DNA from 2 places in the Streptomyces sp. NPDC038213 genome. Region 1 is predicted to be linked to the other one. Evidence: riboswitches for the same ligand, from Rfam matches in the RefSeq annotation. Region 1 holds a riboswitch; the other holds the start of a gene.
What was found. Region 1 has a riboswitch for S-adenosylmethionine ahead of thrC (threonine synthase). Riboswitches for the same ligand answer to the same signal wherever they lie in the genome.
Positions count from the first base shown of each region.

Region 2: linked by a shared signal. The riboswitch ahead of ACZ7JZ_RS04620 (aminotransferase class V-fold PLP-dependent enzyme) and the one ahead of thrC (threonine synthase) in region 1 are both predicted to bind S-adenosylmethionine.

Region 1 is NZ_JBVJYM010000003.1:21,802-27,193, forward strand. It holds gene otsB (trehalose-phosphatase) at 1-127, shown strand, start outside; gene ACZ7JZ_RS05440 (alpha,alpha-trehalose-phosphate synthase (UDP-forming)) at 39-1,472, opposite strand; gene ACZ7JZ_RS05445 (glucosyl-3-phosphoglycerate synthase) at 1,599-2,585, opposite strand; SAM riboswitch class I at 2,723-2,870, shown strand; gene thrC (threonine synthase) at 2,888-4,174, shown strand; gene ACZ7JZ_RS05455 (MoaD/ThiS family protein) at 4,210-4,488, shown strand; gene ACZ7JZ_RS05460 (cold-shock protein) at 4,903-5,109, shown strand.
Region 2 is NZ_JBVJYM010000002.1:423,619-429,010, forward strand. It holds gene qcrB (cytochrome bc1 complex cytochrome b subunit) at 1-1,089, shown strand, start outside; gene trpD (anthranilate phosphoribosyltransferase) at 1,245-2,309, shown strand; SAM riboswitch class IV at 2,402-2,517, shown strand; gene ACZ7JZ_RS04620 (aminotransferase class V-fold PLP-dependent enzyme) at 2,749-4,146, shown strand; gene ACZ7JZ_RS04625 (DUF2785 domain-containing protein) at 4,230-5,057, shown strand; gene ACZ7JZ_RS04630 (Lrp/AsnC family transcriptional regulator) at 5,074-5,355, opposite strand; gene ACZ7JZ_RS04635 (rhomboid family intramembrane serine protease) at 5,352-5,392, opposite strand, start outside.

The sequences.
Region 1 (5,392 bases):
GTCCGTGGTCGCCTTCCTCGCCTCCCTCGCCGCCGCGCTCAGCGACCGGGAATCCCCGGCAGGCCCGGAAGGCCCGGCTGCCCCGCCGCGCCCGGCAGGCTCCCCAGGTCCTCCAGCTGCCGGGTGAACCAGCGGGCCGGGGGCAGGGCGGTCGCCGCCGCCGCGAGGCGCTTCGTGCGCTCCGCCCGCTCCGGCCCCGGCATCGACAGGGCCTCCTCCAGGGCGCGGGCCGTCGCGCTGACGTCGTACGGGTTCACGGTGACCGCGTCCTCGTGCAGCTCCGCGTACGCCCCCGCCTCCGTCGACAGCACCAGCGCGCAGCCCTGGTCCGAGACCACCGGGATCTCCTTCGCGACCAGGTTCATGCCGTCGCGCACCGGGTTGACCAGGGCCACGTCGGCCAGCCGGTAGGCCGCCAGCGAGCGCGGGAAGTCGTCCTCCACGTACAGGTGCACCGGCCGCCAGTCCGCCGTCCCGAACTCCTCGTTGACCTCCTCCGCCAGCCTCGACACGTCCGCCGTGTACTGCCGGTAGACCGCCAGGTCCTGGCGGGAGGGGTACGCGAAGGCCAGGTGGACCACCCGGCCCCGGAAGGCCGGCCGCTCGCGCAGCAGCTCCCGGAAGGCCAGCAGCCCGCGCACGATGTTCTTCGACAGCTCGGTGCGGTCCACGCGGACCACGGTCAGGCAGTCCCCGGTCTCGGCCCGCAGGGCGGCGAGCCGGTCCTCGGCGGCCGGGCGGCGGGCCAGCTCCCGCAGCTCCTCGCCGTCCACGCCCAGCGGGTACACCGCCAGGCGGTCCCCGAGCCGGTCCCCGAGCCCGTGCTGACGGACGCAGCCGGCGAACAGGTCCGCCCAGACGGGGGTGTGGAATCCCACCCGGTCGGCCCCGAGCATCCCCTCCAGCAGTTCCCCGCGGACCTCGTGCGGCAGCATCCGGAAGTAGTCGGGCGCGGCCCAGGGCGTGTGGGTGAAGTGGGCGATCCGCAGGTCGGGGCGCAGGGCGCGCAGCTGCCCGGGGACCAGTGCCAGGTGGTAGTCCTGCACGAGGACGGCGGCTCCGGGCGCGGCCTCGGCGGCCAGGGCCTCGGCGAAGGTCCGGTTGTAGGCGGTGTACGCCTCCCACTGGCGGCGGAAGGCGGCGTCGAAGACCGGTTCGCGGGGGATCTCGTACAGCTGGTGGTGGGTGAACCACAGCACGCTGTTCGCGATCCCGTTGTACGCCGCGTCGTACACCTCCTCGGGGATGCCGAGCATCCGGACCCCGGGCTCGGAGACCCCGCGGGCCACGGCCTCGCGGTCGGCCGGGCCGAGGGCCGCGCACACCCACAGGGCGTCCGGCTGTTGCGCGAGGGCGGCGGAGAGTCCGGAGACGAGGCCGCCCCCGCCGCGGCGGGCGGCGAGTGAGCCGTCCCCCGCCAGGGAGTAGGTGAGCGGGCCACGGTTCGCTGCGACGAGCACCTGGGAAGCCATGCGGCGAACCTAGCCCGGCTCGGTTCCGCTCAAACGTTCCGGCTGTTTCCGGCCAAAGCTGCCGCAACCGGCGCGCGCGGGCTGCGGGAGACGGCGCGCGCCGGTTGCGGCGGGGGTGTGCGGGCCTCAGGCCGCGGGTCCGCTGGCGCGGCGTACGGCGTACTCCTCGACCTCGCGCATCGGCGGCCGCTCCTCGGTGTCCACCGGGTAGGTCCGCGGCACGAAGCCCTCCGGCCCGCGCTCGAACTGGGTCAGCTCCGGCCGCACCAGGTGCCCGCGCGAGAGCCGCAGCTGGGCGGTCCGGTAGATGGCCGCCGCCATCCGGCCGAGGGCCCGCCCGTCCTGGTGGCGGTGCAGCCGCACGCCCACGTCCACCTGCGCGAGGGCGTCCAGCCCGACCGTGTGCAGGGCGTCCACGAGCAGGCCCAGCTCGACCCCGTACCCCACGGGGAACGGCAGCCGCTCCAGCAGCGAGCGCCGTACGGCGTACTCCCCGCCCAGCGGCTGGACGAATCCGGCCAGCTGCGGCCAGTGCAGGTTCAGCAGCGGGCGGGCGACCAGCTCGGTGACCCGGCCGCCCTGCTCGGGCTCGCCCGCGCCGCCGCCCGCGCCGCCGGGGGTCCCCGTCCACGGCCGGTCGTACATGGCCTTGACGAACTGCAGCTCCGGGTCGGTCAGCAGCGGGCCGACGATCCCCGAGACGAAGTCCGCCGAGAAGTCCCGCAGGTCCGCGTCGACGAAGCACACGATGTCCCCGTCCGTGACCAGCAGCGAGCGCCACAGCACCTCGCCCTTGCCGGGCAGGGCCGGGATCCGCGGCAGGATCCCGTCCCGGTGCACCACCCGCGCGCCCGCCTTCGCGGCCACCTCCGCGGTCCGGTCGGCGGAGCCCGAGTCGACCACCACCAGCTCGTCCACCAGCGGGACGGCCTCCACGAGGTCGCGCCGGATCACCTCGACGATCTCCCCGACCGTCTCCTCCTCGTCGAGCGCGGGCAGGACGACGCTGACCGTCGTCCCCGAAGCCCGTTTGGCCGAGAGCAGCCGGTCGAGCGGACGGTCCGCGGCCGTCCAGGACCGGCCGGCCAGCCAGCGCTCCACCTCTTCCAGCACGGTCCGTACTCCCCTTTTGTGATCCATCTCGCGGTTCGGACGCCTGTCTCAGACACCCGCACCTTCGGTTACAGTCTTGAACAACGCGGACGACCATCGCATGTCGGGGGTCGAATGCCGCGCCGACAATCGAATACCGCTCATCCAGAGGGGCAGAGGGACACGGCCCGTTGAAGCCCCGGCAACCCTCCAGCCGGTCTCGTGCGCATCGTCGCCGCGAGGCTCCCGGCTCGGGAAGGTGCCAATTCCGTCTCATGGCGACGTCCGCCATGGGGAAGATGAGGAGAAAGGGCCTCGCCATCATGGCTGTACAGACTGTTACCCCCGCACAGGCCGACACGGTCGACCTCGGTCCCGCTGTCGCCCTCTCCTGCCGCGAGTGCGGAACGCGCTTCGACCTCGGTCCCCTCTTCGCCTGTGCCGAGTGTTTCGGCCCCCTCGAGGTGGCGTACGAGCTGCCGCTGGGGGACCCCGAGGCCCTGCGCAAGCGCATCGAGGCCGGCCCGGCCAACATCTGGCGGTACGCGCCCCTGCTGCCCGTCCCCGCGGACGTGGCCGGCAAGCCGAACCTGAACCCCGGCTTCACCAAGCTCGTCGACGCCGAGAACCTCGCCAAGGCGCTCGGAGTCACCGGCAAGCTGTACGTCAAGGACGACTCCGGCAACCCGACGCACTCCTTCAAGGACCGCGTCGTCGCCATCGCCGTCGAGGCCGCCCGCGCCTTCGGCTACACCACCCTCTCCTGCTCCTCCACGGGCAACCTGGCCGGAGCCGTCGGCGCCGCCGCCGCCCGCGCCGGCTTCCGCTCCTGCGTGTTCATCCCGCACGACCTGGAGCAGGGCAAGGTCGTCATGGCCGCGGTCTACGGCGGCGACCTCGTCGGCATCGAGGGCAACTACGACGACGTGAACCGCTTCTGCTCCGAGCTCATCGGCGACCCGCTGGGCGAGGGCTGGGGCTTCGTCAACGTCAACCTGCGCCCGTACTACGGCGAGGGCTCCAAGACCCTCGCGTACGAGATCTGCGAGCAGCTCGGCTGGCAGCTGCCCGACCAGATCGTCATCCCGATCGCCTCCGGCTCCCAGCTCACCAAGATCGACAAGGGTCTCCAGGAGCTGGTCAAGCTGGGCCTGGTCGAGGACAAGCCGTACAAGATCTTCGGCGCCCAGGCCGAGGGCTGCTCCCCGGTGTCCACCGCCTTCAAGGCCGGCCACGACGTGGTCCGCCCGCAGAAGCCGAACACCATCGCCAAGTCCCTGGCGATCGGCAACCCGGCCGACGGCCCGTACGTCCTCGACATCGCCCGGCGCACCGGCGGATTCGTGGAGGACGTCAACGACGAGCAGGTCGTTGACGCCATCAAGCTGCTCGCGCAGACCGAGGGCATCTTCGCCGAGACCGCGGGCGGCGTGACCGTCGGCGTCACGAAGAAGCTCATCGAGGACGGTGTCCTCGACCCCGCCCTCACCACCGTCGTCCTCAACACCGGAGACGGCCTCAAGACCCTCGACGCGGTCGCCGGGGACACCGGCCAGACCGCCGTCATCCGCCCCAGCCTGGACGCGTTCCGCGCCGCCGGCCTGGCCTGACCATCCCCCCTGCACCAACGGAAGGCAGTAGAGCCATGAGCGTCAACGTCCGCATCCCCACGATCCTGCGCACCTACACGGGCGGGCGGGCCGAGGTCCCCGCCGAGGGCGCCACCCTCGCCGAGGTCATCGCCTCCCTGGAGGCCAGCCACCCCGGCATCGCCGCGCGCGTGCTCGACGACCAGGGCGCGCTGCGCCGGTTCGTGAACGTGTACGTGAACGACGACGACGTGCGCTTCGAGGGCGGCCTGGAGACGGCGACGCCCGACGGCGCCGGCGTTTCGATCATCCCGGCGGTCGCGGGCGGCTGCTGAGCCCCTCCCGTACCTTCCGCTTGTTCTCCCGGATTGCCCTCTCCGCAAAAGCGGAGGGGGCAATTCTGCTTGGTTGGGCGCGGTAGGGTTGGGGTAGTGCCCGCTTTTGTTGCTGCCGGGCGCATATGCGCTGGCCATGTGAGCGTCGACATCGGGCCAAAGTCCTTGCCCCGTATGGGGGTTGAGGCCGGTTTTGTCCCGCCCGAGTTGCCCGGGAATCTGTGTCGAAATCGCCGGAAGTCGCGCTTTCTCCCTGTCCTGAATTCTCGTCGGACTGACCTGTTGCAGACAGCGTCGGTCCGGATACATTCAGCCGCGGTCGACGCGTTCCGACGCAATTTCTGACCCGGGACCGCGAAGTGCGGTCCTGCGCAGTGTGGTCCTGCGCAAGGGCCAGTAACAGGGGAGTTAGGCATGGCTCAGGGCACCGTCAAGTGGTTCAACGCGGAGAAGGGCTACGGCTTCATCGCGGTCGACGGTGGTGCGGACGTGTTCGTCCACTACAGCGCGATCCAGATGGACGGCTACCGCACCCTTGAAGAAGGTCAGCGAGTCGAGTTCGAGATCTCGCAGGGCCAGAAGGGTCCGCAGGCGGACATGGTCAAGCTGTCCGCCAACTGAGCGCGACGCGATCGGCCACGACGCACTTCACGCGCGCAGGGCCCGTACCCGACAAGGGTGCGGGCCCTTCGTGCGTCCTGGCCAGGCCTTCCTTCCGGGTCATGGGAAGGCGCTTGCACTCGAGGGGGTCGAGTGCTAATCATTGGCGTTAGCACTCTCCTGGTGAGAGTGACAAAAACGAGGACCGGGTCGGTGAGGTCCGCGGGGTCGGCGGGAAGGAAACCGCCGCTCACGCAGGCCGTCCGTCGCGGGCGCCAGGCGCGGTCCGGAGCAATCCACCCCA
Region 2 (5,392 bases), on a different contig from region 1:
GAGGGCGCGATCCTGTCCGTGCCGATCGTCGGCACGTACATCTCGTTCTTCCTCTTCGGCGGCGAGTTCCCCGGCCACGACTTCGTGGCGCGGTTCTACTCGATCCACATCCTGCTGCTGCCCGGCATCATGATGGGCCTGCTCGTGGCCCACCTGATCCTGGTCTTCTACCACAAGCACACCCAGTTCGCGGGTCCCGGCAAGACGAACAACAACGTCGTCGGCATGCCCCTGCTGCCGGTGTACATGGCCAAGGCCGGAGGCTTCTTCTTCCTGGTCTTCGGTGTCATCGCCGCCATCTCCGCGATCGCCTCGATCAACCCGATCTGGGCGCTCGGCCCGTACATCCCGGACCACGTGTCCACGGGTGCGCAGCCGGACTGGTACATGGGCTTCTCCGAAGGCCTGATCCGTGCGATGCCCGGCTGGGAGATCAACCTGTGGGGCCACACCCTCGTCCTGGGCGTGTTCGTCCCGCTGATCATCTTCCCGCTGGTCCTGGTCGCGATCGCCGTGTACCCGTTCGTCGAGTCCTGGGTCACCGGGGACAAGCGCGAGCACCACATCCTGGACCGCCCGCGCAACGCCCCGACCCGCACCGCCTTCGGTGTGGCCTGGCTGACCTGGTACTTCATCCTGCTGATCGCAGGTGGAAACGACATGTTCGCGCAGTACTTCCACCTGTCGATCAACTCGATCACCTGGTTCGCGCGCATCGGCTTCTTCGTGGGCCCGGTCATCGCCTTCGTCATCACCAAGCGGATCTGCCTGGGCCTCCAGCGCCGCGACCGCGACAAGGTGCTGCACGGCCGCGAGACCGGCATCATCAAGCGGCTCCCGCACGGTGAGTTCGTCGAGGTCCACGAGCCCCTGTCGCCCGGCCAGCTGCACACGCTCACCTCGCACGAGCAGTACAAGCCGGCCGAGATCGGCCCGACGGTCGACGAGAACGGCGTCGAGCGCAAGGTCGGCCGCCTGGAGAAGGTCCGCGTCAAGCTCAGCAAGGGCTACTTCGGCGAGGACAACCAGATTCCGAAGCCCACGGCGGAGGAGTACAAGGAGATCCAGAGCGGCCACGGCCACCACTGATCCCCGCACGGCAGTGAGCCGGTCCGCGCGGTCCGGCTGAAAACCGATCGCCACGGTGAGAGCCCCGTCCACACGCTGGACGGGGCTCTTCGCCGTTCCCGGGGGCTGGATAGGCTGAGGCCCTTCGTATCCGGCTGTGGACCCAGGAGTGGACCATGAACGTTGTGACCCCGGCAGGCGGCGACAGCGTGGCGGGCCCGACCTGGCCCGGCGTACTCGACGCCCTGCTCGGCGGCAGGGACCTGACCTCCGACGAGACCGCCTGGGCGATGGACCTGATCATGCGCGGCGAGGCCACGGACGCCCAGATCGCGGGCTTCGCGGTGGCGCTGCGGGCCAAGGGCGAGACCGTGGCCGAGATCGCGGGCCTCGTCCGCACCATGTACGCGCACGCCAACGTGATCGAGGTGCCGGGCCGCACCGTCGACATCGTGGGCACCGGCGGCGACGGCGCCAAGACCGTCAACATCTCCACCATGTCGGCCATCGTCGTGGCCGGTACGGGCGCCAAGGTGGTCAAGCACGGCAACCGGGCCGCCTCCTCCGCGAGCGGGGCCTCCGACGTGCTGGAGAAGCTCGGCGTCAACCTGGACCTGACCCCGCAGCGGGTGGCGCAGGTAGCCGAGGAGGCCGGCATCACCTTCTGCTTCGCGGTCAAGTTCCACCCCGCGCTGCGGTACGTGGCCAAGGCCCGCAAGGAGCTCGGCATCCGCACCACCTTCAACTTCCTCGGCCCGCTCACCAACCCGGCCCGGGTCCGCTCCCAGGCCACCGGGGTCGCCGACGCCCGGATGGCCCCCATCGTGGCCGGGGTGCTCGCCGAGCGCGGCTCCTCCGCCCTGGTCTTCCGCGGGGACGACGGGCTGGACGAGCTGACCACCACCGCGACCTCCCGCGTGTGGTGGGTGCGCGAAGGGCGGGTGCACGAGCAGGCCTTCGACCCGCGGGACGTGGGCATCGGCCTCGTGGACGTCTCCGCCCTGCGCGGCGCGGACGCCTCGTACAACGCGGACGTGGCCCGCCGGCTGCTGGCCGGGGAGACGGGCCCGGTGCGGGACGCCGTCCTCCTGAACTCCGCCGCCGCCCTGGTGGCCGTCGAGCCCGGCGGGGGCCCGCTGGAGGAGCAGATCGAGGCCGGGATCGCCCGGGCGGCCGAGTCGATCGATTCGGGCGCCGCCCGCGCCGCCCTGGAGCGCTGGGTGGCCGCCAGCAACGCCTGAGGCCCGCCCGCGAGGCCGTGCCGCGCCGAACCCCGGTCCGCCATGTGGACCGGGGTTTGCACATGCTGGGACGTGTGGCAGGATGCTGCACAGGTCACGAGTGACAGCGTTTAGGCCCCGGCTTGCTGTCCGGCAACCCTCCGTCCGTGGCGGGGTGCCCCGGGTGATGACCAGGTCGCAGGCAAGAGCCTGGCGGCAAGCGCGGACCCCTCGAACCACCAGGGGTCCTGGTCAGTCGAGGAGCGGTTTTCGTGAGCAAGCGAATGCGATAGGCGCGTAGCGCCCCTTCTTCACCCCTCCGTACGGGCACCGGTCCGTTCCGTGCGTCGAGGCAACCCCCTTCCGGGCAGCGGGATTTCCCCCGCCCTTCGGCGTACCGCCGTGCCCGCGGACGGGTGTTGCGAAGCCATTCACCTTCTTTCTCCCGGGAGACCCCGCCATGTCCGCGTACCCGCACACCGCCGCCACCGCCACCGCCGACTGCGCCCCCGCCGGGGCCGAGGCCTCCTGCACCGGCCCGCTGCCCGTGCTCGGCCGGGACGTCACCGTCCCGCTCGTGACCGGCGGGGAGGTCACGTACGCGGCCCTGGACTACGCGGCCAGCGCCCCGGCCCTGCAGCGCGTGTGGGACGACGTGGCGGCGTACGCCCCCTACTACGGCAGCGTGCACCGGGGGGCGGGCTACCTCTCCCAGCTGTCCACCGACCTGTTCGAGCAGAGCCGCGCCGCGGTCGCCGAGTTCCTCGACTGCCGCGCCGACGACCAGGTCGTCTTCACCCGCTCCACCACCGACTCCCTGAACCTGCTCGCCCAGACCCTGCCCGCCGGCTGCGAGGTGTTCGTCTTCGAGACCGAGCACCACGCCTCGCTGCTGCCCTGGCGCGACGCCCGCGTCACCTACCTCGACGCCCCCCGCACCCCGGCCGCCGCCGTCGAGACCCTGGAGCGGGCGCTCGCGGCCCGCGACCCCTACGGCCCCGCGCTGGTGTGCGTGACGGGCGCCTCCAACGTCACCGGCGAGCTGTGGCCCGTACGGGAGCTGGCCGCCGCGGCCCACGCGCACGGCGCCCGGATCGTCCTGGACGCGGCCCAGCTGGCCCCGCACCACCCGGTGTCCGTGCAGGAGCTCGACGTGGACTGGGTGGCCTTCTCCGGCCACAAGCTGTACGCGCCCTTCGGCTCCGGGGTGCTCGCGGGCCGCGCCGACTGGCTCCAGGCGGCGGACCCCTACCTCGCGGGCGGCGGAGCCTCCCGCAAGGTCTCCCGCCGCGAGGACGGCGGTGTGGCCGTCGAGTGGCACACCACCGCAGCGCGGCACGAGGCCGGCTCCCCGAACGTGATCGGCGTGTACGCCGTCGCCTCGGCCTGCCGGGCCCTGACCGAGGCCGGGTTCGACCGGCTCGTCGCGCGGGAGCAGGAGCTCGTGCGCCGGGTCCGCGCGGGCCTCGCGCAGGTCCCGCAGGTGAAGGTGCTCTCCCTCTTCGGCGAGGACGCCGCCCGGGTCGGGGTGATCTCCTTCGTCGTGGACGGCTGGAACAGCTCCCACTTCGCCGCCGCCCTGTCCGCCGAGTACGGGATCGGCGTCCGCGACGGCCTGTTCTGCGCCCACCCGCTGGTACGCACCCTGCTGGGCGGCGAGAGCCGGGAGCCGGGGGAGTGCGGGGCGCCCGAGGGCGAGACCGGCGAGCGCTCCCTGAACGCCATCCGCGTCAGCTTCGGCGCCGGAACCCCCGACGAGCACGTCGAGCGGTTCGTGCGCGCGGTGCGCGAGCTGGTCGCCGACGGGGCCAAGTGGCAGTACCGCACCGAAGAGGGCCGCTGCGTCCCGGCCGTCTGAGCGGGTCGTGCGGGCCCGCGGGGCCCGGTGGAAATTGCCTGGCAGGGCGGGAACGGGGGGCCTACCCTGCCCAGGTGATCACGATGAACGGGCGGGCCGCGACCATCGCCTTCTGGGAGGACGTCAGGGCCCGGGAGTACGCCGTACCGGCCGGCGCGGACCCGGGGGAACTGGTCCGGGGCCTCTCGCGGGCCCTGGCCGACCCGGACCCGGAGGTCCGCGACGGGGCCGCCTACTCCGTCCTGTCGACGTGGATAGCCCGCGGGGTCGTCGGCCCGGAGGCGCGCCTCGCGCTCGGGGACGAGATGGCGGCCCGGTTCGCGCACCCGGAGGTCCAGGCACGCACGTTCGCACCGCTGGTGCTGGACATGCTCGTGGGCGCGGGCGACTTCCGGGCCGCGTGGGTGGACGCCTTCGCGGACTGGTACCCGGCCGAGACGGACCTGCGGGGGCACGACGCCGCACGGGGCTGGCTGCACGCGGTGGCCCACGGGGCCGACCTGCTGGGGAGCTTCGGCCGGCGGCCGGAGGTGGCGCCCGCCCGGATGCTGGTGCTGGCGGCGGACCGCCTGCTGGTGCGCACCGGCCACGTGCTGGAGCAGCGGGAGGACGACCGGCTCGCGCTCGCCGCCGGCCGGATCCTGGCCCGCCCGGACCTCACCCGCGAGCAGGCGGTGGGCTGGCTGGCCCCGGTGGCCGCCGATCTGGCCGCCTGCGGCCGGGGACCCGTCCCGGCCTACGTCTCCAACACCCTGCGCACGCTGCGGGCCCTGTACGTGCTGGTGGACCGCGGGGTCCCGGGGGCGCCCGGGGCCGCGGGGGGCCGGGGGCCCGGGCGGGAGCCGGTGCCGTGGGCGGCCGAGGTCAAGCGGGCGCTGGCCGCGGCGCTGGACGCGCTCGACCGGCGCTGAGCGCGTCCCGCGCCGGTCAGGCGTCCAGGCCGATCGCGAAGGCCGCTTCCAGGTCGTGCTGGGAGTAGGTGCGGAAGGCCACGTGCGTGTCGGTGGCCTCGACCCCGGGGATCTTGCTGATGCGGCCGGGGATGATGTCCGCCAGGTCGTCGTGGCGGGCCACGCGGACCAGGGCGATCAGGTCGTACGTACCCGTGACCGAGTACACCTCGCTGACGTTGTCCAGCGCGGCGATCGACTCGGCGATCTCGGGGATCCGGTCCACGCTGGTCTTGATGAGCACGAGAGCGGTGATCACGGCTTGCTGTCTCCCTCGGTGGCCGTCGCTGGGCTCC